2 regions of the Streptomyces mayteni genome follow, and region 1 is predicted to be linked to the other one. Evidence: riboswitches for the same ligand, from Rfam matches in the RefSeq annotation. Region 1 holds a riboswitch; the other holds the start of a gene.

Region 1 (3,389 bases):
CCACCTGGACGAGGCCGTCGACCAGGCCGGCGGCGACGACTTCGTGTTCCAGGTCGTGATCTACAACCTGCCGGGCCGCGACTGCGCGGCGCTCGCCTCCAACGGCGAGCTCGGCCCGACGGAGATCAACCGCTACAAGAGCGCCTACATCGACCCGATCGCCGACATCCTCGCCGACCCGGCCTACGCCGACCTGCGGATCGTCACCGTGATCGAGATCGACTCGCTGCCGAACCTCATCACCAACGTCAGCCCGCGGGAGACCTACACCCCGCAGTGCGACACGATGAAGGCCAACGGCAACTACGTCGAGGGCGTCTCCTACGCGCTCTCGGAGCTGGGCAACATCCCGAACGTCTACAACTACATCGACGCCGGCCACTACGGCTGGATCGGCTGGGACGACAACTTCGGCGCCTCGGCCGACCTCTTCTACCAGACCGCCACCCACGGTCAGGCCACGGTCGACGACGTGCACGGCTTCATCGTCAACACGGCCAACTACGGCCCGACCACCGAGCCGTACTACACGATCAACGACTCGGTCAACGGGACGTCGGTCCGACAGTCGGACTGGGTGGACTGGAACCGCTACGTGGACAACCAGTCCTTCGCCCAGGGCTTCCGGCAGGAGCTGGTCGGCAACGGGTTCCGATCCGGGATCGGCATGCTGATCGACACCTCGCGCAACGGCTGGGGCGGCTCCGACCGGCCGTCCGGGCCCGGTCCGCGCACCGACGTGAACGCCTTCGTCGAGGGCAGCAGGCTCGACGGTCGCATCCAGGCCGGCAACTGGTGCAACCAGTCGGGTGCCGGTCTCGGCGCCCGACCCACGGCGGCTCCGGCCTCCGGGATCGACGCCTACGTCTGGATCAAGCCGCCGGGCGAGTCGGACGGTTCGAGCTCCGCCATCCCGAACGACGAGGGCAAGGGCTTCGACCGGATGTGCGACCCGACGTACCAGGGCAACCCCCGCAACAACAACAACCCGTCAGGCGCGCTGCCCAACGCGCCGCTCTCCGGCCACTGGTTCTCCGCCCAGTTCCAGCAGTTGATGACCAACGCCTACCCGCCCCTGTGATGCGGCGGCACGGCTGACGACCAACCCCTGAGAGGGGCTGGGGCACTCGCCCCGGCCCCTCACCCCTCACCCCGCGTGCTGCCGAGCGGCGGCGGAGACCGTCTGGGCCAGCAGCACCGCGATCGTCATGGGCCCGACGCCACCGGGCACCGGCGTGATCAGCCTGGCCCGGCCCATCGCCGCCTCGGTGTCGACGTCGCCGACGTTCCCCGGGCTGTAGCCGGCATCCACGACGACGGCCCCCGGCTTGATGTCCTGGCCGCCGATGAACCTGGCCCGCCCGACCGCCGCCACCAGCACGTCGGCCTCCCGGACCACCGAGGAAAGGTCCTCCGTGCGCGAGTGACAGTAGGTCACCGTGGCATCCCGGGCGAGCAGCAGCATGCCGACCGGCCGTCCCAGAATGGGGCTGCGCCCCACGACCACGGCGCGCTTCCCGGCGAGATCCACCCCGTACTCGTCCAGCAGCCGCATGATGCCGCCCGGGGTACACGAGACGAAGCCGGGCAGACCGAGGCTCATCACCGCGAAGGAGTGCGCCGTGACGCCGTCGACGTCCTTCTCGGGCGCGATCGCCTCGAACGCGGCCCGCTCGTCGATGCCAGGACCGACGGGATGTTGCAGCAGGATGCCGTGCACCTCGGGATCTCGCGACAGGTCGCCGATCGCCTCGACGAGCTCCGCCGTGGTGGTCGTGGCCGGCAGCCGCGTGTGCCGCGACCGGATGCCGACCTTGGCACACCTGGCCTGCTTCATCCGGACATAGGTCACGGAGGCGGGATCATCGCCCACCAACACCGTGGCCAGACAGGGCTCGACGCCCGTACGCCTGGCGAACTCCACGGCCCTGTTGGCGGTTTCCGCCAGAACGCGCCTGGCCAAACCGGTCCCGTCCATGAGACCTGCGGTATGAACGTGGGGCATGACGACCTCCCGAGCATCGCGACGACAACGCCCAGGCGCACGGCATGCGACTCCTCGGAGCCGCTCCCCGGTGGTGCTCCACCTCAGCGCCAGTCACGGCCCGCTCGTCACTGTAGCGGAGGTCCGCTCAGCGGGAACTCGGCCCGCTGGTGCCAACGGTCGCCGTCGCTCACCCACAGGCTCACGGCCTCGACGTCGGCGATCAACGGCAGTCGCGCGGTCAGTGTGGCCTCCACCTCGTCGAACACCACCCCCGACTGGCGCTGGGCGACGGTCAGGTGCGGGGTGACGTCCTCGAACAGCCCATCATACGGGGGCACTTCGGCCCACCGCGCCACGACGGCCTCGGTCAGCGCCCGAAAGGGCTGGTCGGGCCCCGGCACGAGGTACAGGATCTCCGGGAATCGCCGGCACTCCTCGAACCGGACGCTGAACGGCCGGTGCGCGCCGAACAGCGCCTCCAACTCCCCGAGCACGCCGGCATCGATCCGATCCACGCCGAGGAACGGCACGAGCACCGTCACATGCGCCGGAACCCCGGCCCCAGCCGAACGGTCAAACCGCCGCCGCCACTCGCCGACCAGCGGCTCGGCTTCCTTCACCACGACCAACAAGGCCGTCTCACCGACGCGGTACGGCATGCGACTCAAACCCCCCGGCCGAACGACCCCACCCGGGCCGCGCCGACGAACCCCCGCCAGGCGCCGGGCGTGAGGACCAGGGCTGCCCGGTCACGATCCTTGGTATCCCGGACCGCCTGGGTCCCGTCGGCCAACCTGCCATGCTCCAGGCAGTTGTTGCCGCTGTTGCTGTAACTGCTGACGTGCCACCGCGCGCCGGCCAGTTCGCGCTGTGCTGTCATCCTCGCCCCTATGCCTGCCTGTGGTATTCCTCCATGAGCGCTTCGATGTGCGTCCTGGAGTCCGCGGGCGACATTGCCGCAGCGGTGTGATCGTCCCACGCGCGCGAGTACCGGCGCACGTGATGCTCCTGCTCCAACAACGTACTCGCGGACAGGTGCTCGAGCCAGACATAGTCAGCCTGCGGTGCGCCTCTCATGCTGAGGATCGAATACGGCGTGTACTGGTCCGGAGGGAGGCTGCGTCGGAGTGGAAGCACTTGGATGTTCACGTTGCGGCGCCGGCTCAGCCCGAGCAGATGGTCAAGCTGGTCCGCCATCGTCCGTGCCGAACCAACCATGGAGTGCAACGCCGTGACGTCCAGTACCGCACGGAGCCGGACCTGACGGCTCTCCAGCAGCTCCTGACGCTTGCGGCGGGTCTCCCGCATCACCTTGGCGTCCGACTCGGTGCGCTGATGGCGGAAGATCTCGTCCATGTACTCCTCGGTCTGTAGCAGCCCGGGCACGAGTTGATTCTCGTAG
Region 2 (3,389 bases), on a different contig from region 1:
GGCGTGCTCGACCTCGGCCAGGGTGGCCGCGTCGAGCGCCACGGCGGCGGCCGCGACGGTGTCGCGCGCGTCGTCGTAGGCGACGTCCACGCCGACCACCACGGTGCCGGGGGCGCCGGGTGCGGGGCCCGAGTCGTCCAGGCGGGTGTGCGGTCGCAACCGTTCCTGGACGGCCTCGGCCTCGGCCTCGGTGGCCGGGGTGACGTGCGGGTGGACGAGCGGGATGTCGGGCACGCTCAGCTCAGGTCGATCCCGGGGTAGAGCGGGTGCTTGGCGAGCAGGTCGGCGGCGCGCTTGGCGACCTGGTCGGCCACGCCCTCCTCAAGCCGGTAGGTGGCCTTGGACGGCTTGCCGTTCTTGGCGGTGCCCGGGGTGGTGCGGGAGAGCACGACGTCGATCAGCTCGGCGACCTCGTCCATGCCGGCGGTGTCCAGGCCGCGGGTGGTCAGCGCCGGGGTGCCGACCCGGATGCCCGAGGTGTACCAGGCGCCGTTGGGGTCGCGGGGCACCGCGTTCCGGTTGGTGACGATGCCGGCGTCGAGCAGCGCGGCCTCGGCCTGGCGGCCGGTGAGGCCGTAGCCGGAGACGTCGATCAGCGCGAGGTGGTTGTCGGTGCCGCCGGTGACCAGGCGGGTGCCGCGGCGCAGCAGGCCCTCGGCGAGGGCGCGGGCGTTGTCGACGATGCGCTGGGCGTAGTCCTGGAAGGCGGGCTGCCTGGCCTCGGCGAGGGCCACGGCCTTGGCGGCCATCACGTGCGGCAGCGGGCCGCCGAGCACCATGGGGCAGCCGCGGTCGACCTGGTCGGCGAGCGAGTCGTCGCAGAGCACCATGCCGCCGCGGGGGCCGCGCAGCGACTTGTGGGTGGTGGTGGTGACGATCTGGGCGTGCGGCACGGGGTCGAGGTCGCCGGTGAGGACCTTGCCGGCGACGAGGCCGGCGAAGTGGGCCATGTCGACCATCAGCGTGGCGCCGACCTCGTCGGCGATCTCGCGCATGATCCGGAAGTTGATCAGCCGGGGGTAGGCGGAGTAGCCGGCGATCAGGATCAGCGGCCGGAACTCGCGGGCGGCGGCGCGCACGGCGTCGTAGTCGACCAGGCCGGTCTCGGGGTCGGTGCCGTAGCTGCGCTGCTCGAACATCTTGCCGGAAATGTTCGGGCGGAAGCCGTGGGTGAGGTGGCCGCCGGCGTCCAGGGACATGCCGAGCATCCGCTGGCTGCCGAGGTCGCGGCGCAGGGCGGCCCAGTCCTCCTCGCTGAGGTCGTTGACCTGGCGGGCGCCGGCCCGCTCCAGGGCCGGGCTCTCGACCCGCTGGGCGAGCACCGCCCAGAAGGCGACGAGGTTGGCGTCGATGCCGGAGTGCGGCTGGACGTAGGCGTGGCGGGCGCCGAAGAGCTCGCGGGCGTGCTCGGCGGCGATGGACTCCACGGTGTCGACGTTGCGGCAGCCGGCGTAGAAGCGGCGGCCGACGGTGCCCTCGGCGTACTTGTCGCTCATCCAGTTCCCCATGGCGAGCAGCACGGCGGGGGAGGCGTAGTTCTCGCTGGCGATGAGCTTGAGGGACGCGCGCTGGTCCTCGATCTCGGCGCCGATCGCGTCGGCGATCCGCGGTTCGACGGACCTGACCACGTCGAGACCGCTGCGGAAGGCGGTGGAGACGGTCGGGTCGGCCGCTGGCTCGTGGGTCATGGTGGGCCTCCTTGACAGCATGAGTCGCGATGGCCCAGGCGCACGGCTCCACATCGCACAGCTCGGGCCGCTTCCCGATGGTTGCCCCCATCCCGACGCGCCAGTCACGGCCCGCGTGTGAGGGTAGCACCGCTGGTCGCGGCCGTGTCGCGGGTGTCCACGCGGTGGGGCACGGTGGAGGTGGGGCGGGGTTCGGTGCCCCGTTTTCCCCTTCGTCTTCTTCTTCGTCCTGGCATGGAGGCCGGCATGAGCGAGCACATCTACCGGGTGACCGAGATCGTCGGTTCCTCACCGGAGAGCGTGGACGCGGCGGTGCGCAACGGGATCGCCCGGGCGGCCAAGACGCTGCGCAACCTCGACTGGTTCGAGGTGACGCAGATCCGCGGCCATGTCGAGGACGGGGTGATCGGCCACTACCAGGTGGGCCTGAAGGTGGGCTTCCGGCTGGAGGACGCGTAGGGCAGGCGGAAACCCTGCCGCCCCCGGCCGACGGGCGTCGGCCGGGGGCGGCAGGGTGAATCTCGGTGACGCGTCAGCGCCAGCGGGCCAGGAAGGAGCTCCACCAGCCGCTCTTGGCGGGGGTGGACGGAGTGGCCTGGACCGGCTGAGCCGGGGCGGTGGCCTTGGTCGGGTCGGGCGTCCTGGTCTGGAGGCGCACCGGGGTGAAGCTGGCGGGGAGCTCGACGAGCCCGCGCTGGAACGGGCTCGGCCGCCAGGCCAGGTTCTCGACGGGCACCGCGAGCTCGATGTCGGGCAGCAGGTTGAGCAGCCGTTCGATCGCCCCGACGGCCATGAGGGTGGCCGGGTCCTTGGCCGGGCAGGCGTGCGGTCCGGCCGACCAGGCGAGGTGGGCCCGCTTGCTCAGCATCTGCCGGGAGGCCGAGAGCGCGGGGTCCGTGTTCGCGCCCGCGAAGCTCACCACGACGGGATCACCCGCGGCCAGCTTCATGCCGAAGAACTCGATGTCGCGGGTCGGGTAGTGCACGCCGTAGTTGGGGACCGGCGCGTTGTTCCACAGGACCTCGTCCACCGCGTCCTCGACCAGCAGCGCGCCGCCGTACTGCCCGCCGTAGAACCGCTCGTCGGAGAGGACGAGCATCAGTCCGGTGCCGATGAGGTTGCGGACGGGGTCGGCGCCGGCGGCCGTCATCGTGAACAGCTGGTTGGCGATCTCCTCGTCCGACAGCGCGGACGGGTGCTGGATCATCCACGAGGTGACGTCCTCGCCGGGCTGGGCCCGCTTGATCGCGACCAGCTCGGCCAGGCACTCGGCGGTCTGCATGGCCGCGGCCGCGGCGTCCTCGCCGGCCCACACCGCAGACCAGCCTTCCGCCAGCCGGTCACCGAGGTGGGCCGGGCAGCCGAAGATGTCGTTGACGACCAGGAGCGACACCAGCTTGGCGTACTCGTCGACCAGGTCGACCGTGCCCCGGGTGCTGAACTGCTCGATCAGGTAGGACGAGATCCGCTCCACCTGCCGGCTGAGCCGGTGCGTGTCCACCTTGGCCATGCTGTCGCTGATCGCCTGACGCAGCCGCAGGTGCTCGGCACCGTCGGCGAAGAAGGCGTTGGGCCGGTGGGCCATCATGGGAACGGCCGGGCTGTCCAGCGGTATGCGACCCTCGTTGAGGTCCCGCCACCGCCGGGAGTCCTTGGAGAACAACTCGGGCGACTGGAGCACCTGCAGGGCGGCTGAGTAGT

Evidence for each region. Region 1 has a riboswitch for ZMP and ZTP ahead of ACYVPE_RS20245 (bifunctional 5,10-methylenetetrahydrofolate dehydrogenase/5,10-methenyltetrahydrofolate cyclohydrolase). Riboswitches for the same ligand answer to the same signal wherever they lie in the genome.
Region 2: linked by a shared signal. The riboswitch ahead of ACYVPE_RS25710 (glycine hydroxymethyltransferase) and the one ahead of ACYVPE_RS20245 (bifunctional 5,10-methylenetetrahydrofolate dehydrogenase/5,10-methenyltetrahydrofolate cyclohydrolase) in region 1 are both predicted to bind ZMP and ZTP.

The regions. Positions count from the first base shown of each region.
Region 1 covers NZ_BAAGPR010000045.1:2,279-5,667, forward strand. Annotated here, with positions in the region: gene ACYVPE_RS20240 (glycoside hydrolase family 6 protein) at 1-1,081, shown strand, start outside; gene ACYVPE_RS20245 (bifunctional 5,10-methylenetetrahydrofolate dehydrogenase/5,10-methenyltetrahydrofolate cyclohydrolase) at 1,148-2,005, opposite strand; ZMP/ZTP riboswitch at 2,028-2,112, opposite strand; gene ACYVPE_RS20250 (2'-5' RNA ligase family protein) at 2,113-2,646, opposite strand; gene ACYVPE_RS20255 (DUF397 domain-containing protein) at 2,652-2,867, opposite strand; gene ACYVPE_RS20260 (helix-turn-helix domain-containing protein) at 2,876-3,389, opposite strand, start outside.
Region 2 covers NZ_BAAGPR010000067.1:9,041-12,429, forward strand. Annotated here, with positions in the region: partial or broken gene ACYVPE_RS25705 (endonuclease V) at 1-240, opposite strand, end outside; gene ACYVPE_RS25710 (glycine hydroxymethyltransferase) at 237-1,688, opposite strand; ZMP/ZTP riboswitch at 1,714-1,806, opposite strand; gene ACYVPE_RS25715 (dodecin) at 1,935-2,147, shown strand; gene ACYVPE_RS25720 (cytochrome P450) at 2,221-3,389, opposite strand, start outside.